2 regions of the Neisseria cinerea genome follow, and region 2 is predicted to be linked to the other one. Evidence: predicted binding sites of a transcription regulator. Region 2 holds the regulator's gene; the other holds the start of a gene.
The links. Region 2 encodes sigma-54, which starts transcription at its own class of promoters, with help from an activator protein. Its sites were predicted from a motif close to CTGGCACGCTTCATGCTT; they were not measured.

Region 1: the regulator sigma-54 is predicted to act here: its motif matches at 9,542-9,559, upstream of DQM57_RS04165 (acyl-CoA dehydrogenase family protein).

The regions. Positions count from the first base shown of each region.
Region 1 is NZ_LS483369.1:771,639-783,708, forward strand. Features, by position in the region: gene DQM57_RS04120 (ATP-binding cassette domain-containing protein) at 1-1,519, shown strand, start outside; gene DQM57_RS04125 (hypothetical protein) at 1,540-1,905, shown strand; gene trpE (anthranilate synthase component I) at 2,017-3,492, shown strand; gene DQM57_RS04140 (5-(carboxyamino)imidazole ribonucleotide synthase) at 3,751-4,887, shown strand; gene DQM57_RS04145 (GNAT family N-acetyltransferase) at 4,950-5,432, shown strand; gene DQM57_RS04150 (sulfate ABC transporter substrate-binding protein) at 5,538-6,593, shown strand; gene DQM57_RS04155 (Smr/MutS family protein) at 6,748-7,353, shown strand; RNA gene ssrA (transfer-messenger RNA) at 7,416-7,777, shown strand; gene DQM57_RS04165 (acyl-CoA dehydrogenase family protein) at 8,035-9,462, opposite strand; gene mfd (transcription-repair coupling factor) at 9,671-12,070, shown strand, end outside.
Region 2 is NZ_LS483369.1:1,321,908-1,333,977, reverse strand. Features, by position in the region: gene apbC (iron-sulfur cluster carrier protein ApbC) at 1-581, opposite strand, end outside; tRNA gene DQM57_RS06880 (tRNA-Lys) at 800-875, shown strand; gene DQM57_RS06875 (protein disulfide oxidoreductase) at 964-1,473, shown strand; gene hpaR (homoprotocatechuate degradation operon regulator HpaR) at 1,814-2,254, shown strand; gene hpaC (4-hydroxyphenylacetate 3-monooxygenase, reductase component) at 2,372-2,872, shown strand; gene murU (N-acetylmuramate alpha-1-phosphate uridylyltransferase MurU) at 2,890-3,585, shown strand; gene hpf (ribosome hibernation-promoting factor, HPF/YfiA family) at 3,809-4,102, opposite strand; gene rpoN (RNA polymerase factor sigma-54) at 4,177-5,520, opposite strand; gene katA (catalase KatA) at 5,863-7,377, shown strand; gene DQM57_RS06840 (manganese efflux pump MntP) at 7,555-8,121, shown strand; gene DQM57_RS06835 (cytochrome-c peroxidase) at 8,343-9,506, shown strand; gene DQM57_RS09675 (hypothetical protein) at 9,745-9,906, opposite strand; gene DQM57_RS06830 (M3 family metallopeptidase) at 9,923-11,959, opposite strand; gene DQM57_RS06825 (mechanosensitive ion channel family protein) at 12,044-12,070, opposite strand, start outside.

The sequences.
Region 1 (12,070 bases), 550 kb from region 2:
CGGCTGGAAACTGGATGCGGCAGTAAAGCAGACTTTGGGCGAACTCGGTTTGCCGGAAAACGAAAAAATCGGCAACCTCTCCGGTGGGCAGAAAAAACGCGTCGCCTTGGCGCAGGCTTGGGTGCAAAAGCCCGACGTATTGCTGCTAGACGAACCGACCAACCATTTGGACATCGACGCGATTATCTGGCTGGAAAACCTGCTCAAAGCGTTTGAAGGCAGCCTGGTTGTGATTACCCACGACCGCCGTTTTTTGGACAATATCGCCACGCGCATCGTCGAACTCGACCGCGGCATTCTGCGCTCCTATCCCGGCTCGTTCTCCAAATATAGCGAGAAAAAAGCGCAAGAGTTGGCAGTCGAGGCGGAACATAACCGCCTGTTTGACAAATTCCACGCGCAGGAAGAAGCGTGGATACGCAAAGGCATCGAAGCGCGCCGCACCCGCAACGAAGGCCGCGTGCGCCGTTTGGAAGAACTGCGCCGCCAGCGTGCCGAACGCCGCAACGTACAAGGGCAGGTTAACTTCAAGCTCGACAGCGGCGAAAAAAGCGGCAAAATTATCGCCGAGCTGGAACACGCTTCGTTTGCCTATGGCGACAAAGTTATCATGGATAAATTCTCCGCCATTTTGCAGCGCGGCGACAAAATCGGCTTAATCGGTCCAAACGGCATCGGCAAAACCACCTTCCTCAAGCTGATTTTGGGCGAATTGCAGCCAACCTACGGCAGAATCCGTATCGGCAGTAAGCAGGAAGTCGCCTATTTCGACCAGTTCCGCAGCGCGTTGAACGAAAATGACACCGTGTTTTACACGCTCGGACAGGGCAATGATTACGTTGAAGTCGGCGGTAAGAAAAAGCATGTGATGAGCTATTTGGAAGATTTCCTGTTCCATCCAGCCCGTGCACAAAGCCCCGTTTCATCACTCTCCGGCGGCGAACGCAACCGCCTCCTGCTGGCAAAACTCTTTACCCGTCCTGCTAATATTTTGGTCTTGGACGAACCGACCAACGACTTGGACATCGACACCCAAGAGCTGCTCGAAGACCTGCTGCGCGATTACCAAGGTACGGTATTCCTCGTCTCGCACGACCGTATGTTCCTTGATAACGTGATTACCCAAAGCATTGTTTTCGAAGGACAAGGCCGTCTGAAAGAATACATCGGCGGCTATCAGGACTATATCGACGCAAAATCACGCGAAGAGAAAATTCAGACGGCATCCGCACCCAAAGCATCCGATGCCGAACCGGTGAAAGAAAAACCCAAAGCCAACCGCACGGTCAAACTGTCCTACAAAGAGCAGCGCGAACTCGATGCCCTGCCCGACGAAATCGCCGCTTTGGAAACCGAACAGGCTGAAATCAATACCCAACTTTCCGATCCTGAAATTTTCAAAGATTACGAAAAAGCAGGTACATTGCAAAACCGCGCCGAAGAAATCGAAATGCTGCTTTTGGAAAAGCTGGAACGCTGGGAGCTGCTGGAAACCAAACAGAACGGCAATGCCGTCTGAAATCAAATAGGAAGAAAAAAATGTTCAAACGACCTGAAGAAATCATCGTCCTGATACTTGCCGTCCTCTGGATTGCCGGTACGTATTTTCTCGCCGCCCTTTTTGGAGCGGATGCTTATACCGTATTAAAAATCACTGCCCTTACCCTGCTTTGGTCTGCCGCATCATTCCTCCTTTGGCAAAAAAACCTCAGCCGGCATATCTGGCCGCTGCTGCTCGGCTGCCTGACTGCCTGTTGGTGGCCGTATCTGAATCAATCGGTCGCACCCGGTTCTTTACCTTGGTATGCATCATGGACGTTCAAAACCATCTTAGCCCTGATTCCCGTAACCGCAGGTTATCTGTTTAAATGGAAACAATACCGGCAGCGCAAAACAAAGCCGTAAGCTCGTCTTTTTTCAGACGGCATCTTCGGTCAGACTGTCAACAATCCCGATAAAATGCTATACTCGCACCCCTTATCATGCCGTCTGAAACCGCCTTTTGGGAAAGCAGAAATGATCAGCAAACAAGAATACCAAGCCCAAGCCGCCCAAGGCTACAACCGCATCCCGCTCGTGCAAGAACTCCTTGCCGACTTGGATACTCCGCTTTCCCTCTATCTCAAACTCGCCAACCGCCCCTATACCTACCTACTCGAATCCGTTGTCGGCGGCGAACGTTTCGGCCGCTATTCCTTTATCGGCCTGCCTTGCAGCCACTATCTCAAAGCCAGCGGCAAACACGTTGATGTTTACCAAAACGGCGAGATCGTCGAGCAACACGACGACAATCCGCTGCCCTTTATCGAAGCCTTCCACAACCGCTTCAAAACGCCCGAAATCCCAAGCCTGCCGCGCTTTACCGGCGGACTGGTCGGCTACTTCGGTTACGAAACCATCTACAATTTCGAACACTTCGCCCACCGCCTGAAAAACAGCGCCAAAGCCGACACGCTCGGCACGCCCGACATCTTGCTGATGCTGTCGCAAGAGTTGGCGGTTATCGACAATTTAAGCGGTAAAATCCACCTCATCGTTTACGCCGATCCCTCGCAGCCCGACGGCTACGAACGCGCCCGCGAACGCCTCGAAGACATCCGCACCCAGTTGCGCCAAAGCTGCGCCATCCCGCTCTCGCTCGGCAGCAAACACACTGAAGCCGTCAGCGAGTTCGGCGAAGAGCCGTTCAAAGCCTGCGTCCACAAAATCAAAGACTACATCTTCGCAGGCGACTGCATGCAGGTCGTCCCCAGCCAGCGCATGAGCATGAAATTTACCGACAATCCGCTCGCCCTCTACCGCGCCCTGCGCACATTAAACCCATCGCCGTATATGTTCTACTACAATTTCGGCGATTTCCACATCGTCGGTTCCTCGCCTGAAATCCTCGTCCGCCGCGAACGCGACGACGTCATCGTCCGCCCCATCGCCGGCACGCGCTTGCGCGGCAAAACCCCCGCCGAAGACCTTGCCAACGAGCAAGATTTATTAAGCGACGCCAAAGAAATCGCCGAACACGTCATGCTTATCGATTTAGGACGCAACGACGTCGGCCGCATCAGCAAAACAGGCGAAGTTAAAGTAACCGACAAAATGGTGATTGAAAAATACTCCCATGTGATGCACATCGTTTCCAACGTCGAAGGCCGTCTGAAAGAGGACGTTACCAACATGGACATCCTCGCCGCTACCTTCCCCGCCGGCACACTTTCAGGTGCACCCAAAGTCCGCGCCATGGAAATCATCGAAGAAGTCGAACCGAGCAAACGCGGCATCTACGGCGGCGCCGTCGGCGTATGGGGTTTCAACAACGACATGGATTTAGCAATTGCCATCCGCACCGCCGTAGTGAAAAACAACACGCTATACGTCCAAAGCGGCGCAGGCATCGTCGCCGACTCCGACCCGACCTCCGAATGGCAGGAAACGCAGAATAAAGCCCGAGCAGTGGTTCGGGCAGCGCAGATGGTGCAGGAAGGGTTGGATAGGTAAACTTGGCGTTTTTAGACAGCCTTTAAGGAATCAACAGGCCGTCTGAAAATCCAAACAATAAGCAGCAATCGTTTGATTAAAACAACTACCTTTACCGCGTCATTCCCACGCAAGCGGGAATCCAGAAATTTGAAATGACGGGAATCTCTAAATATTTCTGAAAGATTGAGACCTAAATTCCCGCCTGCAAAGGAATGACGGATTAACGGTTTCAGACAACCTGAAATAAACAGTAGAACACAGACAAATTAAACCGCTATGAATAAATCCCCCATCCTCCCTCCTGCTACTCTCGGCATCCTCGGCGGCGGCCAATTAGGCAGAATGTTTACCGTTGCCGCCAAAACCATGGGCTACAAAGTAACCGTTCTCGACCCCGATCCGAACGCGCCGGCGGCGGAATTTGCCGACCGCCATTTGTGCGCGTCGTTTAACGACCAAGCCGCGTTGGACGAATTGGCAAAATGCGCGGCGGTTACCACTGAATTTGAAAACGTCAATGCCGACGCGATGCGCTTTTTGGCAAAACATACCAACGTTTCCCCCAGCGGCGACTGCGTTGCTATCGCGCAAAACCGTATTGAGGAAAAAGCGTGGATACGCAAAGCGGGATTGCAAACCGCGCCGTATCAAGCGATTTGCTGTTCAGACGACATCAGAGAAGTAAGCGCGCAATTTTTGCCCGGCATCCTGAAAACGGCTACGTTGGGCTACGACGGCAAAGGTCAAATCCGCGTCAAAACGGTGGATGAACTCAAAGCTGCGTTTGCCGAACACGGCGGCGTAGATTGCGTTCTGGAAAAAATGGTGGATTTGCGCGGCGAAATTTCCGTTATCGTATGCCGTCTGAACAATGACAACGTGCAAACTTTCGACCCCGCCGAAAACATCCACGAAAACGGCATCTTGGCTTATTCCATCGTCCCTGCGCGGCTGAGTGCCGACGTGCAGCAACAGGCGCGGCAGATGGCGCAACGCTTAGCGGACGAATTAGATTATGTCGGCGTGTTGGCAGTGGAAATGTTCGTCGTCGGCAATACACATGAATTAGTCGTCAACGAAATCGCCCCGCGCCCGCACAATTCCGGACACCATACGATAGATGCCTGCGCGGCAGACCAGTTCCAGCAGCAGGTACGCATTATGTGTAACCTGCCGCCTGCCGATACCAAATTACTGAGCTCTTGCTGTATGGCGAATATTTTGGGCGACGTTTGGCAGGAAGACGGCAGCGAACCCGAATGGCTGACGCTGCAAAGCAACCCGAATGCACATCTGCATCTTTACGGCAAAAAAGCCGCGCGGAAAGGTCGGAAAATGGGGCATTTCACCATGTTGGGAACTGACTCCGACTCCGTATTCCGGCAAACAAAAATCCTACACCAGTCTTTATAATCGGAACGCCGGCAGTCTAAGTCTGCCGGCAATCCATACGCCAACCTTGCTAATATACCGCCATGAGCCTGTTGACACTGTTACGCCCCGCTACCGTACAAGACTGCAACGATATCTTCAACGTCCACCTGCACTCTGTCCAATACACCTGCATCCGCAGCTACAACGAACAGGCCCTGCAAGTATGGGAAGGCCTGCTCAATACAGACAGCTACCTACCGACCATTTCAGATCCCGATAAAGCACTTTGGGTCGCAGAATATAAAGGCAACATTCAAGGCTTTTTCCAAATCGACTGTCGCGAAGCGCAGCTTGACGCACTTTACGTCCACCCCTTGTTCCACAATCTGGGGCTGGGTACTTCGCTGCTTTATCAGGCAGAAACCATTGCCCGCCAGTCCGGTCTGAGTTTCCTAAAACTCTATGCCTCGCTCAACTCCATCCCGTTCTACCTCATCAACCGCTACGAATCACTCGGTTCCGCAATATTACAGCTTGACTCAAGCATCAAAATCAAATGCGAACTGATGCGGAAACACCTCTGACTACTCCTTATAACCAAAACTGATAATCTTCAAATCAAACATTATTTCCACAAACACCAATAGCCGTATAGAGTTGCCGTATCCACTAACCGACAGGATACGCACATGAAAACCTACGCACCGGCACTCTATACCGCAGCCCTGCTCACCGCATGCAGCCCCTCTGCAAACCCAGATAATCCGTCAGGGCAAAATATCCCGGCAAATACCGAATCCGACGGTAAAACCATCGCCCTGCTCAATGCCTCATACGATGTAGCACGGGATTTCTACAAAGAATACAACCCATTATTTATCAAAGAATACCAATCCAAACATCCCGGCACATCCGTCAGCATCCAACAGTCCCACGGGGGTTCCAGCAAACAGGCATTATCCGTAGCCAACGGCCTTCAAGCCGATGTCGTCACCATGAACCAATCCTCCGATATCGACCTACTCGAAAAAAAAGGATTGGTACAAAAAGGCTGGAAACAAGCCCTCCCAGACCATGCCGCCCCCTACACCAGCACCATGGTTTTCCTTGTCCGAAAAAGTAATCCGAAACAAATCCACGACTGGAACGACCTTGCCAAAAACGGTGTTAAAATCGTCATCGCCAATCCCAAAACCACAGGCAACGGACGCTATGCATTCCTCGGCGCGTACGGCTACGGCTTGAAAGCAACCAACGGCAACGAACAGGAAACCCAAAAACTCGTTGCAGCCATTCTCAAAAACACCCCCATTTTTGAAAACGGGGGACGAGCCGCCACCACCACCTTCACTCAACGAAACATCGGCGACGTACTCATCACTTTTGAAAACGAAGCCAACTACGTCAGCAAAAAACTGACAAAAGGACAATTCGAGATTGTTTATCCCAGCTACACCATTTCCGCCGAAAGCCCCGTTGCCGTCGTAAACAGCGTCGTCGGAAAAAAAGGCACGCAAGAAGCCGCCCAATCCTATCTCGAATACCTTTGGAGCGAACCGGCGCAAGAACTCGCCGCATCGCTCTACCTGCGCCCGCGTAACGCCGAAGTATTGGCACGGCACAAAGCCAACTTCCCAGACTTAGACACCTTCTCTCCCGAAGAAAAATTCGGCGGCTGGGAAAAAATCATGAAAACCTACTTCGCCGACGGCGGCATGCTCGACCAATTAATCGCCAAAAAATAAACATCATACCGCCCAAACCGCCTGATGCCGTCTGAACCACTTTCAGACGGCATCGTCCAAACCCCCGCAAGCCCATCCTGGCAAGCCCAAACAAATTCCCCTACAATCACATTTTCAAGCCAAAATAACGACAAAACAAATAACAGGAAAAAACATGAATACCGACTTCCAAAACATCCTCAAACAACTGGGCAAACAGGCCAAAAAAGAAGCGGCAGAAAAACAGGAAGCCAAAAAAAACAAGCAAAAACAAGAACAGGATTTGGATTTTTCACAAGCAGTCGGACAAGTCTCCCCATTAAAAAACCGGCAACAATATTATGCACCGCCCGACAAAACCCCCATCAAAGTCCGTCCTAAAGATACCCGCACCGAAGAAGAAAACTATTTCTACATCGGCAGCACATACAATGAACCGCCCGCCAGCTTCAGCAAAAACGGACAGGGAAAAAACGACATTCAACGCCTGAAAAACGGATACTATCCCGTTGTTACCGATGTCGACCTACACGGCTACAACCAAGAAGAAGCCCAAAAAGTCCTCAACGAATTCATCGAGTTCACCCAAAAACGCGGTGTATGCGGAGAAATCATCCACGGCAGCGGATTAGGTTCCAAAGGCTATACACCCGTACTCAAAAACATGACCCGCAACTGGCTGATGCAGCACCCTGAGGTACTTGCCTATGTCGAACCGCGGGAAGGCAACGACGGCTGCGTCCGCATCCTGCTCAAACGCAAATCAAGGCAGCAAGACTGACAAATTTCTCCAACAGGCTTGGCAGCACCTCACAATATCCGTATAATTTGCAAACCATTTCTGGGGGCGACCTTGGTTTCGACGGGGGTTGCGAAGCAGATGCGGGCATACCGGGGTCTCAGATTCCCGTAAAACACTGAATTCAAATAGTCGCAAACGACGAAACTTACGCTTTAGCCGCTTAAGGCTAGCCGTTGCAGCAGTTGGTCAATGGGCTGTGTGGCGAAAGCCACTGCAACGTCATTTTACATTGACTGGTTTCCTGCCGGGTTACTTGGCAAGAAATGAGACTTAAGGTAACTGGTTCCCTGAAGGCCTGTCGGTCGGCATGACGGGGATAAGATTCCAAATAGATACGACTAAGTATGTAGAACGCTTTGTAGAGGACTTTCGGACGGGGGTTCGATTCCCCCCGCCTCCACCATACCCTATTTTCAGCAGTATCCTGCAATACGCATAAAGCCTTGAAATTCAACAGTTTCAAGGCTTTTTTATTGCCCTTGCCGAGCCGGTGTATTTTTGAATCTCCCCTGCCCTGCGAGATAATCTTCAAAAATTACGCCATCATCCATCATTCTTTAAAATTCAATACAAACCTTCATCTGAATCCGATATTGACGATGCCTTAGCATGCCGTCTGAAAGCAACTGCACTTCAACGCAAACCCATACCCAATCATTACTATCCGCAATAGCAGCAGTCCAATATATCTTTGCGGATGTCGTTCAGCAGAAAGGCTGCGGTGTCTTCGTGTTCTGCCTGTACGAAGACAAAGAGTCGGGCGATGATTTTGCCGATGAAGACTTTTTGCAGGGCGCAGGCGTCGGTCAGGGTGTATTCCTGCAGGAAGCTGCGGATGTCTTCGGGCAAAGTGTAATCGCGGGCAACGGCGGCAAAGCGGGCATCGGTTTGCAGGCGGTCGAGCAGGGTTTGGTTTTTGTCCAACTTAATGCCCGCTTCTTTTTCTTCGGCGGTAGCGCGGACGAACTGGTCGTAAATTTCGGCATAAAGCATATCGTTCGGGCCTTCGAAGATGGTGAAGGGGCGGATGTCAATAGCGATGTTGCTGGCGGTGTGTCCGCGTTCAAAACCCTTCGCGCCCAATAGTTTCTGCAACATTTGCGCTGCGGCGTAAGTGTATTCCGTGGCTAGGGTTTTGATGATATTTGCCTCCATCAGTTGATGGGCGACGGGGGCAACAGGCGAAACGGAATGGCAGACGTAGCGGTAAAGAATCTCGGAAACCTGATGGCGACGTTGGATTTCTCGGCGTTCGTAATCTACGAATTTGATGTCGTTGCGGACGTATTGGTTCAAGTTTTCAAGGATGTATTCCATGATACCGTGCGTCATGCCGATCAGTTGCAGGCGGCTGCGGATAAAGATGTTTTGAAACGCGCGCAAACCGGCGGTGTCGCTCTGAGAGAGTTTCATGACGGCGGTGGCGGGCATTTCGGTGTCTATGCGGTTGACGGCATAACGGACGGCGCGCAAGCCTTCGGATGTTAGGGCTTCATAGCGGATGTATTGTTTGGGAACGAGCAGCAAGTTGATGACTTTGGAGAGTTTGCCGTTTTTGCGTTCTTTGGCGGCGACGAGGAGGAAATCGCTTTGCGAGTTGCCCTGCCAGTATTTCGCGGCATTGACATAAATGGTTTGATCGTCGATATATTCGTAGTAAGACTGCATTTCGCGGGCAATCGCCGCGCCGGAGGTTTCGGGTTCGGTAATGCCCAAACCACCGCCCTCGCCTTTGAAAAGCATGTCCAAACCTTGCGCGACTTGCGCTTCGTCGCCGAACTCTTGCAGGGGCTGCAACACCAGCGCGCCTTCGATGCCGGTACGCAGGGTAACGGGCACGCCGTAATGCCCCGCAATCCTTAGGACTTCTTGGATTTCAAACTGGCTACCCTTGCGACCGCCGTGTTTTTTGTCGAGGAAGGGCAACAGCAAACCCGCCTGCTTCAAGGCAAGCCATTTGTCTTCGGGCAGGTATTGCATGAGGTTGATGCCGTCTGAAAAAATGCGGCGGAATGCGGATTCGATGTGCTTTAAAAAAGCAGCCGTGCCCATGGTTGACGGCTGCGCGCTTGATTCAGTGTGTGTCATCATATTTTCCGGTTAATTTCTATTAACGGGCAGTTTTATCAAACCGCCGCCCATAATTTAGAGTTTAGTTTCTAAAATTTACCACAAAGTATGACAGCTAACAATCCGCTTCACTATTTTCATGCTAATCAATCTTTCAGACGGCATCAGATTATCGCCATCGTGTTAGAATTGCCGTTTGCCTCCGTATCTAAAATATTCCCGCGCCATGACCTATCCGATTCCCAAACCCCGTGAAAAATCCCGTTGGCTCAATCTGTCTCAAGGCTCGCTACCCTTGGCTTTGGCGCGTTATCTGCCGCATAAGCGGCTCAAAGTCGTGCTGACCCAAGATGCGGAACAGGCGTTGCGCCTTCAGACGGCATGGCGGTTTTTTCGTCCGCATGATACGGCGGTGTTCCTGCCGGACTGGGAAACGCTGCCTTACGAGCGTTTTTCGCCGCATCAGGATTTGGTGTCGGAGCGCTTGTCGGCATTGTGGCAGATTAAAAGCGGCACTGCGGATGTGTTGTTCGTACCGGTTGCTACGGCGATGCAGAAGCTGCCGCCTGTGCCGTTTCTGGCAGGGCGCACGTTTTGGCTGAAAACAGGGCAGACTTTGGATATAGGCCGTCTGAAAACCGATTTGGTGGATGCAGGTTATAACCATGTTTCCCATGTTGTCGCGGCGGGCGAATTTGCCGTGCGCGGCGGTATTGTCGATTTGTTCCCGATGGGCAGCGAAATGCCGTACCGCATCGATTTGTTTGATGATGAAATCGACAGCATCAAAACCTTCGATACCGAAACGCAACGCACCATTTCCCCTGTTTCCGAAATCCGCCTGCTGCCTGCACACGAGTTCCCCACCGACAGCGAGGCGCAAAAAATCTTCCGCAGCCGCTTCCGCGAGGAAGTCGATCGCAATCCGAACGATGCGGCTGTGTACAAAGCCGTCAGTAACGGCCATTTCGGTGCGGGCGTGGAATATTATCTGCCGCTGTTTTTTGAAAACGAGTTAGAAACGCTGTTTGACTATATCGGTGAAGATGCGTTGTTTGTCTCTTTGGGCGATGTTCATGCCGAGGCAAACCGTTTTTGGAGCGACGTCAAATCGCGTTACGCCATGGCGCAGGGCGACGAAACCTATCCGCCTTTGCTTCCACAGCATTTGTATCTCCCTGCCGATGTTTTTGCAGGCCGTCTGAAAAATTATGGTCAGGTGCTGCCCGATGTTTCCGGCAAGGAACACACCCTGCCCGACCTTGCCGTCAACCGCCAATCTGACGAGCCGTTGCAGGCATTGAAGGATTTTCAGACGACCTTTGAAGGACGGATTTTGCTGTGCGCCGAAAGTTTGGGACGGCGAGAAACCATGCTCGGTTTCTTGCAGCAAAACGGCTTAAAAGCCAAAAGCGTGTCCGACTGGCAGGGCTTTTTATCGGCGCATGAGCCGCTGATGATTACAGTGGCGCCGTTAGCTTACGGGTTTAAATTAGAAGATCAAAACATCGGGGTCATTACCGAATCCGATCTTTATCAATACGTCGCCCGCTCGCGCAAACATCATCGCAAAAAACACGCCGCCGTTTCAGACGGCCTGTTGCGCGACCTTGCCGAAATCAACATCGGCGACCCCGTCGTACACGAAGAACACGGCATCGGGCGCTATATGGGCTTGGTAACGATGGATTTGGGCGGCGAAACCAACGAAATGATGTTGCTCGAATACGCGGGCGAAGCGCAGCTTTATGTACCTGTTTCACAACTGCATTTAATCAGCCGCTACTCCGGTCAGGCGCATGAAAACGTCGCCCTGCACAAGCTCGGCAGCGGCGCGTGGAACAAGGCGAAGCGCAAAGCCGCTGAAAAAGCGCGCGACACCGCCGCAGAGTTGCTCAACCTCTACGCCCAGCGCGCCGCCCAATCGGGACACAAGTTTGAAATCAACGAACTGGACTATCAGGCGTTTGCCGACGGCTTCGGTTACGAGGAAACCGAAGACCAGGCCGCTGCCATTGCCGCCGTAATTAAAGATTTGACACAGGCAAAGCCGATGGACCGCCTCGTGTGCGGCGATGTCGGTTTCGGCAAAACTGAAGTCGCCCTGCGCGCCGCGTTTGTGGCGGTGATGGGCGGCAAACAGGTTGCCGTACTCGCCCCAACCACGCTTTTGGTCGAGCAGCACGCGCAAAATTTCGCCGACCGCTTCGCCGATTTCCCCGTAAAAGTCGCCAGCCTTTCGCGTTTCAACAACAGCAAAGCCACCAAAGCCGCGCTGGAAGGAATGGCGGACGGCATGGTCGATATCGTTATCGGCACGCACAAATTGGTTCAGGACGACATCAAATTCAAAAACTTAGGCTTAGTGATTATCGATGAAGAACACCGCTTCGGCGTGCGCCAGAAAGAGCAGCTCAAACGCCTGCGCGCCAATGTCGACATCCTCACCATGACCGCCACGCCGATTCCGCGCACCCTCAGCATGGCGCTCGAAGGTCTTCGCGACTTTTCGCTGATTACCACTGCCCCGAGCCGCCGCCTCGCCGTCAAAACCTTTGTCAAACCGTTCAGCGAAGGCAGCGTGCGCGAAGCCGTATTGCGCGAACTCAAACGCGGCGGGCAGGTA
Region 2 (12,070 bases):
TGCAATGCCTGGCTGACCATCGGGCCGCGCCAGACGACGGCTTGGTCGGTGTCAACCAGAAAGCCGATGGACATGACTTGTATGCCGTTTGAAGATTCGACAGGAATCAGTTTTTGGTTTTTTTGGTCGGGTTTGCGGTCGTCCACACCCAACATGATCGGTTGGCTCGGGCCGTAAAGGTCGGCATCGAGCACGCCGACGCGTGCGCCCATGCGCGCCATCGCGGTGGCAAGGTTGGCGGTGGTTGTTGATTTGCCCACGCCGCCTTTTCCCGATGCGACGGCAATGATGTTTTTCACACCTTTGATAGTGGTAACGCCGGGCTGGACTTTGTGTGTGCCGATTTCCGTGTCCATGGACAGATGGATGTGTGTGTCGCCTGTCAGCGGCATCAGGATTTCCTGTATGCGGTCGGCTGTTTCTGAGGCAATGTGCGCGACAGGGAAACCGAAATGCAGGGCGATATGGATGCCGTCTGAACGCTGTTCGACCGAGCGGACGGCCTTTTCGCTGCCGAGTGTGCGTGCCGTATTCGGAATACTGACAGTTTCAAGGAGGGTGCGGATGTTTTGTATATTCATGATGTGTGCCTCTGTTCGCAAGTTGGGTGAGAGGAAGATAGACGGAAAGTGTACATGATTTTGGGCAGTTTGCTTTTTTCTTGTGCGAACTTTTACACGATATGGGCCGGATTGTGAAAATCCGTTGCCAAAATATCTCGTGCAAACAGCAGTCTGTAATTAAGTCTGTAAAAATTGCTTGACGGTGGAGAGAGGAGTTGTATAATGCACGACTTATCGGGTCGTTAGCTCAGTCGGTAGAGCAGCGGACTTTTAATCCGTTGGTCGAGCGTTCGAATCGCTCACGACCCACCAGATAGCCAAAAGCCAAGTTTTAAGACTTGGCTTTTTGTTTGCCTGTTAATCGCCGGCAACAGCGTTTCCGTACTGTTTGGAAGGTTGTATGAAGAAAAAACTGCTTTCGGGCATAAAATTTGCCGTTCAGACGGCATTGGTGTTTTTATTAGTGTCGCTGTGTCTGGATTGGATGCGTAAGCCTGACGAACCTGCCGGGGCGGCGGAGCGGCCTTTGACTTTGCTGTCGGGGCGTCAGCTGACTTTGGGACAGTTTAGCCGGGATAGGACGGTGCTGGTGTATTTTTGGGGGAGCTGGTGCGGCGTGTGCCGTTATCAGTCTCCGATAATCGATGATTTGGCGGCCGACGGTGTGCCGGTTGTCGGGGTGGCGATACGTTCCGGCAGTTCGGACGAAGTTTCTGCGTATATGAAAAAACGCGGATTGGATTTTCCGAGCGTTAATGATGAGGACGGCGGTTTGGCAAGGTCTTGGCAGATTAAGGCAACGCCGACTGTCATTTTGGTCAAAAATGGGAAAATAGTTCACTATACGACGGGAATCAGCAGTTATTGGGGCTTGCGCGCACGAATTTTTCAGGCGGATGTTTTAAGTTAGTTGTGTTCCCGTTAAACTTTTAGTCATATACGGAGTCAAACGGTGTACGCCTTGTACGGCGGATACGCCGGCGTTTGTTTTTTTTGGAAGAAAGTTCTTTCGACAGTAAATGTAATACTTTGTTGAGATTGTAGGGAAAATAGACTAAGATATAACTATTAAAATATTTTTAGATAGGATTATCGGAATTAAAGCCTTTTATACCCAAATGCCTGATACGGTTTATAGAGTATTGTTTCTATATGTTCGTTTTGTTATATAACGGTTGTATCGGAATGATACCTGAGGGCTTCACAGACGGTTTGAAAGTTTGATTTGCGATAACTCGGAGACTTTAATAATGCCTACCCAATCAAAACATGCGTCTATCAATATCGGTCTGATACAGGCAAGGGAAGCCTTGATGACACAGTTCAGACCCATTCTGAACCAGGCGAATATCACCGATCAGCAATGGCGGATTATCCGTCTTTTGGCGGAAAACGGTACATTGGATTTTCAGGATTTGGCCAATCAGGCGTGCATTCTGCGCCCTAGTCTGACCGGCATCCTGACCCGTCTTGAAAAAGCAGGTTTGGTTGTCCGCCTGAAACCTTCTAACGACCAACGCCGTGTTTTTTTGAAGCTGACTTCCGAAGGTGAAAGCCTGTATCAAGAAATCGGCGAAGAAGTGGATGAACGCTATGATGCCATCGAGGAAGTGTTGTCCCGAGAGAAAATGATGCTGCTTAAGGATTTGCTGACGGAACTTGCACAAATCGATGATTTGTTGAATTCGTAAAACGCACAATGCGCGGAAACGTCCGACAGACGGTCTTGTTTACGAATCAGAGCTGCTGCACATGAGGGAGACCTTATGTGCAGCAGTCTTGCATATGGAAACAGATAAAGGGGTAATATGACGGATTTGCAGAAAGAATTTCAAACCTCATTCCGTGATGCGATGGCATCTTGCGCGGCAGGTGTTCATGTCATTACGACAGAGGGATCGGCAGGACGTTACGGCATCACGATGACTGCGGTTACACCGGTTACGGACGAGCCTCCGACCGTGATGCTGTGTATCAACCGTAAAGCCCGTATCATCCCGATACTGTCGGAAAACGGCAGCCTGTGCATCAATACGTTGGCAGACGAACATCAGGATGTGGCCGAACATTTTGCCGGATTAACCAATCTTTCGCCCGAAGAACGTTTTGCCTATCATATCTGGCATTACGGTAAAACCGGACAACCCGAAATAGAAGGGGCGTTGGCGCACCTGCACGGGCATATTGTCGGCCAACATGAAATCGGCACACATTTTGTGTTTTACGTCAGGCTCGACGCAATTAAAAATTGCGTGGGCAAACGTCCGGCGCTGCTTTATTTCAGACGGCAGTTTAGATCTTTAGACTGATATTCGGACAGATATATATGAAAGTGATGATACTGGCGGCAGGACGCGGCGAGCGTATGCGCCCTTTGACCGATACCACTCCGAAGCCGCTGCTTGATGTGGTGGGTAAGCCTCTAATCGGTTGGCACCTATGCCGTCTGAAGCAGGCAGGGTTTACAGAAGTAGTCATCAACCATGCGTGGTTGGGACGGCAGATAGAAGATGCTTTGGGCGACGGCTCGGCTTATGGCGTGAACATCGCCTATTCGCCCGAACCCGCAGGCGGTTTGGAAACGGCAGGCGGTATCGCACGGGCATTGCCACTGTTGGGTGGGCAACCGTTTTTGGTGGTCAACGGCGACGTGCTGACCGACATCGATTTTACCGCCGCTTTTCAGACGGCATCGCTCCTGCCCGAGCATATTTCCGCACATTTGTGGCTGGTGGAAAATCCCCCGCACCATCCTGACGGTGATTTTTTGCTGCTGCCGGACGGAAGCGTACAGTCGGAAGTATCCGGCGGCAACGGATTGACATTCAGCGGCGTGGGTATTTACCGTCCTGAAATGTTTGATGGAATCGAAGCGGGCAGTGTGGCGAAACTCGCGCCCGTATTGCGTGGCGAAATGCGGCAAAACCGGGTGAGCGGTCAGAAGCATACGGGTTTGTGGCTGGATGTCGGTACGGTAGACCGTCTGAAAGAGGCCCAAGCCGTTGCAGGGGCTTGGATGTAAAACGGAACGGGATGCGGATTTGTTGCATCCCGTTTTCTTATTGCAGCCGTCTTAACTGATGCATTGCATCTTTAAAGGGTTTTTGGAACAGGTTGTGCGGAGGTATGTGTTGAGCATCAAAACCGGTTCAAGATAAGGCGGATTTGCTTCATGTTTGGTTATGCAGGATAAACAATGCCGTCTGAAACGGAAATCCGTTTCAGACGGCATTTTACCGATTCGGTCAGTTGCGGACTTCTCCGATTTTTTCTTTGTGTTTCAATACGGCGCGGTCAAGTTTGTCTGTCAGGGTGTCGATGGCGGCATACATGTCCTGACCGTCGGACTCGACGTGCAGGTCTTTACCGGCAAGGTGTACGTCTGCCTCGGCCTTATGACCGGCTTTTTCCACAGACAGCGTTACGGTTATAGAAATGATGTCCGAAGCGTGGCGGTTGATGCGCTCCAGTTTCTTGGAAACGTGGTTTTTGATGGCTTCGGTGATGTCGAAATGCAGACCGGTGATTTTCAGATTCATGATACAGCTCCTTCGGTGGGTTCTGTCCGTCGGCGACGGAACGGAAAAACGGGTTGTAGCATTGTGTTGAAAAATTATTCTGCGGTTTTGCGTTTGTGTGCTGCCGGAATCTCAAGGGATTCTCTGTATTTGGCGACGGTGCGGCGGGAAACCTCCATGCCGCGGAAAGCCAGCAGGTTGGCGAGTGCCTCGTCAGAATAGGGCTTGCGTTTGTCTTCGCTGCCGACAAGCTGGGAGAGTGCGGCTTTAACGGCGTGTTGGCTGACGGCTTCTTTACCTTCTTCCATTTGAACTGCCTGTGTGAAGAAATAGCGTAGCGCAAACACTCCGCGCGGGCAAGACAAATATTTTTGGTTGGCCGCGCGGGAAACGGTACTTTCTGCCACACCCAATTCGGCGGCGGCATCTTTCATCATCAGAGGGACGAGTCCGATTTCGCCAAAAGTGAAAAAGTCTGCCTGATGTTTAACGATGTATTCGGCAAGGAGGACGACGGTTGCCTTCCTCAATTCGAGCGAATCGATACGTTGTTTGGCTTCGCTGATTTTTTCCTTCCATTCGGGCGAGAGACCTTCAGACGGCATCAGTTCGCAATATTCGCTGTTCATTTGCAGAGGAGGCAGGGAGTCTTCGTTGAAACTGACCGTCCAGCCGTCTTTACTTTCCTCAACCCAGACATCCGGGCGGATATACGGCGTGGGCGTGGACGAGGCAAAACCGGCGGCGGGAGAGGGATTGAGCGAAGCAATGAGGTCGAGTGCGGCTTCGAGTGTGCTGCTGTCGGTTTGGGGCAGGCGTTTTTTTATTCGCGCGAGGGTTTGGCTGCGGTTGCCGTCAATGCTGTCGAGGGCGTTTCGGACGATATGCAGGGCGGCGGTTTTGGCAGCACATTCGCCCAATCTTTCTATCTGCAGTATCAGCGATTCGTTCAAATCGGCGGCGGCCACGCCTGCCGGGTCGAATTTTTTCAATGCGGTCAGGGCTTGTTTCAGCATTGCTTCGTCCAACATCCATTCCAAGGGCGTATGGTCGAGGATGTCTTCAATGCTGTCGCTCAGATAACCCTGCTCATCAAGGGAATCGATGAGGATGTGGACACAGGCGGATTCTTGATCGGAAAGCGGGTGTTCGCATACTTGCGCATGCAGGTATTGGTTGAAATCCTGCTCGCCGGCGATGTTGGACAGCATATCTTCGCCTTCGTCTCCGCCGATTTGACGGGTAGGCGCGGTGTAATGGCTGAACTCGGCATCGGAAAATTCATCCGTGTCTTTGCGTTCGAGCAGGGGGTTGTCCGACAGCCAGTTTTCGACCTCGCGTTCAAGTTCGATACCCGACATCTGCAATACGCGCAAAGATTGTTGCAGCCGCTGGTTGAGCTGCTGGGTCTGTTTGAGCTTTATTCCGAGTAACGTCATGATAATGCGTGAAAATTATTCTTTTGGCCTGTCGGCGGCAGATGATGCCAGTAAACATCATTATAAATGGTTTTATGTAGGGATTTTGATTCGTGTCGATAACAAAAAACAAACGGAAATGGAAACTTGATTGCTTATAACAATATTAAATCGATTTCATAGTTTTAATAGTGAAAATCTTGGCGTATAGTTGCCTCCATAGTTTAAATAAAAGGAAAACTAAATGTCTATTCATGAAATCTATTGCAATCAAGAAACCAGTTATGAATATGCTTTCCGCCAAATCGTGCTGTAAGCCGTTTGTCGTATCTTTTGATTAACCAAGGAAAAGGAACACGAGCTATGACTACCTCCAAATGCCCCGTAACCCATCTGACCATGAACAACGGCGCGCCTGTTGCCGACAATCAAAACAGCCTGACCGCCGGTCCGCGCGGCCCTCTGCTGGCGCAGGATTTGTGGCTGAATGAAAAACTCGCCGACTTCGTGCGCGAAGTCATCCCCGAACGCCGTATGCACGCCAAAGGTTCGGGCGCGTTCGGTACGTTTACCGTAACACACGACATCACCAAATACACCCGCGCCAAAATCTTCAGCGAAGTCGGCAAAAAAACCGAGATGTTCGCCCGTTTCACCACCGTGGCAGGCGAACGCGGCGCAGCCGATGCAGAACGCGACATCCGCGGCTTTGCGTTGAAATTCTATACCGAAGAAGGCAACTGGGATGTGGTCGGCAACAACACGCCTGTGTTCTTCCTCCGCGACCCGCGTAAGTTCCCCGACCTGAACAAAGCCGTCAAACGCGATCCGCGTACCAATATGCGCTCTGCTACGAACAACTGGGACTTCTGGACGCTGCTGCCTGAAGCATTGCACCAAGTTACCATCGTCATGAGCGACCGCGGTATTCCAGCCAGCTACCGCCATATGCACGGCTTCGGTTCTCATACTTACAGCTTCTGGAACGAAGCGGGCGAACGTTTCTGGGTGAAATTCCATTTCCGCAGCCAACAAGGCATTAAAAACCTGACCAACGAAGAAGCTGCAAAAATCATCGCCGACGACCGTGAAAGCCATCAGCGCGACCTGTACGAAGCCATCGAGCGCGGCGAGTTTCCGAAATGGACGATGTATATCCAAGTCATGCCTGAAGCAGACGCGGAAAAAGTACCTTATCATCCGTTTGACTTGACCAAAGTTTGGCCGAAAAAAGACTATCCGCTGATTGAAGTGGGCGAATTCGAGTTGAACCGCAATCCCGAAAACTTCTTCGCCGATGTGGAACAATCCGCCTTCGCACCGAGCAACCTCGTGCCCGGTGTCGGCGCCAGCCCAGATAAAATGTTGCAAGCCCGTTTGTTCAATTACGCCGACGCGCAACGCTACCGCTTGGGCGTGAACTTCCGCCAAATCCCCGTCAATCGTCCGCGTTGCCCTGTTCACAGCAACCAGCGCGACGGACAAGGCCGAGCTGACGGCAACTACGGCAGCCTGCCGCACTACGAACCCAACAGCTTCGGTCAATGGCAGCAACAACCCGACTTCGCCGAACCGCCTTTGAAAATCAACGGCGACGCGGCACACTGGGACTACCGCCAAGACGATGACGACTACTTCAGCCAACCGCGCGCCTTGTTCAACCTGATGAACGATACGCAGAAACAGGCTTTGTTCGGCAACACCGCTGCAGCCATGGGCGATGCGCCTGACTTCATCAAATACCGCCATATCCGCAACTGCTACCGTTGCGACCCGGCATACGGTGAAGGCGTAGCCAAAGCCCTCGGACTGACTGTCGAAGACGCACAAGCCGCCCGTGCGACCGATCCCGCACTGGGTCAGGCCGGTTTGCTGTAATTTGAAAGGAGCAGCCCATGTGGATGGAAATTGAAGAAATCCTGTCGCATGCGGTCCGATACCGTCAATAAGCATTGCACTTGAAATGCCGTCTGAATGTTTGTTTCAGCATTAAGACGGCATTTTTGCATTTTTTTGCTTTTGTTATAATCCGCCCTTTTTAAGGATGGGTGCGGTATGAGTCTTTACGCTTTGCTCTTGGTTGCGCTGGGAATGTCGATGGATGCGTTTGCCGTCGCATTGGCAAAGGGTGCGGCGGTCAGGATGCCTCCGCGCAAAATTGCAGCAACGGCCCTGGTGTTCGGCACGGTCGAAGCACTCACGCCGCTGGCAGGCTGGGTAGGCGGTTTTTATGCCAAGCCGTTTATCAGCGAATGGGACCATTGGGTGGCTTTTGTCCTGCTGGGCGGGCTGGGTCTGAAAATGATGCGCGAAGGGTTGTCCGGCGAGGCGGAGGACGCGCGGGAAACCAAACGGGAAAGCTGGTGGTTGACGGTTCTGACTGCTTTTGGAACCAGTATTGATTCCATGATAGTCGGGGTGGGCTTGGCGTTTATGGAGGTAAACATCGCCTTTGCCGCCGCCGTAATCGGTATGGCGACTACGGTGATGGTTACCGTCGGGCTGACGGCGGGAAGGGCTTTTGGCGTACTGTTCGGCAGGCGTGCGGAATTTGCCGGAGGTTTGGTGTTGATTGCCATCGGTACATGGACGCTCTTGTCGCATTTGGGTTTGATTCAATGATGTCGGAAAATAAAATGCCGTCTGAAGCTTTGCCGGTTTCAGACGGCATTTTGTTAAACTTGATTCTCTATCGTTATTATTGTGTAAAGCTATTGAAAATAAAATATTGATTTTCCGCAAAGATGACTAAAGGTGCGATAAGTACACTGAAGAAATAATCGGCAGAACAGGTTTGCCTGCCGGTTTGGACAATAATTTTAACCTACCATAAGGAATACACGATGTCTTTCAAACTCCGTTACCTCGCATCAGTATTGGCATTGTCTTCACTATTGGCGGCATGCGGCGGTCAGGAAAAGTCTGCGGCAGGCGATGCTTCTCCTGCTTCCGAGACCGAAGCGGCTTCCCAAGTACAGGCTTCGGAAGCCGTTCCTTCCGCTTCATCGGCCTCGCCCGAAGACCAAGACCTTTTGAAACGCGCACAAGGCGTATTCCAACCTCTGCCGACTGTCGAAGAAATGCAGAAAATCCGTCCGTTTACCGAAGAACAGGTCAAACTCGGACACCAACTCTGGTATGAACCGCGCCTTTCAAAAGGCAATACCGTGAGCTGCAACTCTTGCCACAACCTTGCTTCCGCCGGTGTGGACAATATGCCGACCAGTCAGGGACACAAAGGGCAGTTCGGCGGACGCAACTCGCCTACCGCATTGAATGCCGCGCTGCTGGGCAGCCAGTTTTGGGACGGACGTGCCGCCGACGTTGAAGAACAGGCGGGCGGGCCTTTGGTGAATCCGGTGGAAATGGCGAATGATTCGCAAGAGGCGGCGGCAGCCAAAATCGCCAAAGTTCCCGAATATCAAGAAATGTTTAAAAAAGCTTTTCCTGAAGACGGCGCGGTTTCGTTTAAAAACATCACTACCGCATTGGGTGCGTTTGAGCGTACCCTACTGACGCCGACCAAATGGGACGAATACCTCAAAGGCAACGTCAACGCCCTGAGCGAACAGGAACGAAAAGGCGTGCGCGCGTTCATGGACAACGGCTGTATTGCCTGCCACAACGGTGTCAACCTTGGAGGCACGACCTTCCAGAAATTCGGTCTGGTCCAAGGGCCGTATTGGAAATTCATTGAAGACCCGAAACGCGACAAAGGCCGTGCTGACGTAACCAAAAAAACCGAAGACGAATTTTTCTTCCGTGTTCCGGGGTTGCGTAACGTGGCTAAAACTTATCCGTATTTCCACAACGGCAGCGTGTGGGAGCTGGATAAGGCAGTTACCATCATGGGTAAGGCGCAACTGGGTAAAGACATTCCGAAAGAAGATGTGGATAACATCGTCGTATTCCTGAATGCGCTTTCCGGCAATGTTTCCGAATCAGCGCGCACGATGCCGGAACTGCCCCTGACCGCACCGATGGAATCTAAGCCGGACAACAAATAATCCGGCCGGTACGCAGAAATGCCGTCTGAAACGGGAATCTGTTTCAGACGGCATTTTATATTTCGTCGCGTCAGATACGTATCCACCCTACACCTGAAAAGATTTCAAACGATCTTTTATACCAGATACAAAAATATGCCGTCATTCCCACCGAATCCACACTATCCTCATCGATTCAAATCGGTATGGGAACTTATATTCCGTCATTCCCACGAAAGTGAGAATCTAGGACTCAGGGTTAAGGAAACCGTTTTACCCGATAAGTTTCCGTGCGGACAAATCCCGTCATTCCCGCCTGCGCGGGAATGACGGGATTTTGGCTTACTGTTTTTGTGAAAATGGCGAAACCGCGCAAATGCTGATGCCGTCTGAAACACTGTTTGATTGTTTCAGACGGCATTTTTTGTTCACATCGATCAAGCCGCGTTGTCGAAGCCGCTGTGGCGCAAGAGTGCGTCTATGCTCGGTTCGCGTCCGCGGAAGACTTTGAAGGATTCTGCCGCGCTGCGGGAGCCGCCGACGGCGAGGATTTCCTGCCAGAAGCGTTTGCCTGTGGCGGCGACGTCGTCGCTTTCTTCAAAGGCGGCGTAGGCATCGGCGCTGAGGACTTCCGCCCATGCGTAGCTGTAATAGCCTGCGGAATAGCCGCCGGCGAAGATGTGGCCGAAGCTGTTGGCGAAGCGGTTGTATTCGGGCGGTTGGATGACGGCGACTTCTTTGCGCACGCTGTCTAAAACCTGTTGCCAGTTTTTCAGACGGCATTCGTCGCTTTCACTGTAAATAGTCATGTCGAAGAGGGCGAATTCCATCTGGCGGACGAGGAACATACCGCGCTGGAAGTTTTTGGCGGCGAGCATTTTGTCGAAGAGTTCTTTCGGCAGGGGAACGCCGGTTTCTTCGTGGGCGGACATTTGTGCCAAGACGTCGTATTCCCAGACGAAGTTTTCCATAAACTGGCTAGGCAGCTCGACGGCGTCCCACTCGACGCCGTTGATGCCGGATACGCCCAGTTCGTCCACTTGGGTGAGCAGGTGGTGCAGGCCGTGGCCGGTTTCGTGGAAGAGAGTGAGGATTTCGTCATGGCTCAAGCGGGCTTCTTTGCAGCCGACGGGCGGGGTGAAGTTGCAGACGAGGTAGGCGGTGGGCAGTTGCAGCGTGCTGTCGGCGAAGCGGCGGCGGCCTTTGTAGTCGTTCATCCATGCGCCGCCGCGTTTGCCTTCGCGGGCGTAGAGGTCCATATAGACGCCGCCTATGGTTTTGCCGTTTTGCTCCAACTCAAAGTAGCGCACGTCTTTGTGCCAGACGGGAACGGTTTTTTCGGCGAATCCGATGCCGTAGAGTTTTTTGATTTGGGCGAACAGGCCTGCCAGAACTTTGCCGACGGGGAAGTATTTTTTGACTTCGGTTTCGCTGAATGCGTATTTGGCTTCGCGCAGTTTTTCGCCGGCGTAGCTCAAATCCCACGGCTGCGGGTCGGCGAGGTTCAGGCGATCGCGGGCGAATGCTTTGACTTCGGCGAGGTCTTTTTCGGCGTAGGGTTTGGCGCGGCGGGCGAGGTCGTGCAGGAAGGTGAGGACTTGTTCGGGTGTATCCGCCATTTTGGTTGCCAATGATAGCTCGGCGTAGTTTTTGAAGCCGAGTAGTTTGGCGGTTTGCAGGGCGTTTTCGAGCGTGCGGTTGATGTTGGCGGTGTTGTCGAATTTGCTGTCGTCTGACAGTTCGCTGGCGCGGGTAACGTAGGCGCGGTAGATTTGTTCGCGCAGTTCGCGGTTGTCGGCGTATTGGATGACGGCGAGGTAGTGCGGAATCTGCAAGCCGATTTTGTAGCCTGATTTGCCTTCGCTTTGCGCGGCGGCGGCGAACATGGCGAGCGAGTCTTCGGGAATGCCGGCAAGCGGTGCGGCGTCGTCGAAGTAGAGGGCGAAGGCGTCGGTCGCGTCTAAGACGTTTTGCGAGAATTTGGCGGAGAGTTGCGCGCCTTCGGTTTGCAGTTTTGCCAGTTCTGCCTGCTGTTCGGGCGGTAATTCCGCGCCGCTGAGGACGAAATCGCGCAGGTCGTGGTTGAGCTTGGTTTTTTGTGCGGGAGAGAGGGTGTCGAATTCGGGGGAGTTTTTGATGGTTTTAAAGCGGTTGTACAGCTCGATGTCTTGTCCGATTTCGGTGAAGAAGACGGTGATTTCGGGCATCAGTTCGTTATAGACGACGCGCAGTTCGGGCGTGTCGACGACGGAGTTGAGGTGCGACACGACGCCCCAAATCCTGCCGACGCGCTCGGTGATGCCGGTCAGACGCTCGACGGTGTTCGCCCAGTCGGTGTGTGTTTGTGCTTTGACTTCGGCAATCTGCGCGCGCGCTTCGGCGATGGCGGTTTGCAGGGCGGGTTTGATGTCGGCGGTTTGGATGGCGTCGAAACGGGGTTCTTCGCCCAAATGGAGCAGTACGTTGTCGTTCATGTCGGGTTCCTTTGTGTGTTGTGCTTCAGACGGCATATCGGCAATATGCCGTCTGAAGCCGGAAATGGTGCCGGATGGGAAAAGTTAAAGTTCTTTATGGGCGGCCTGTTG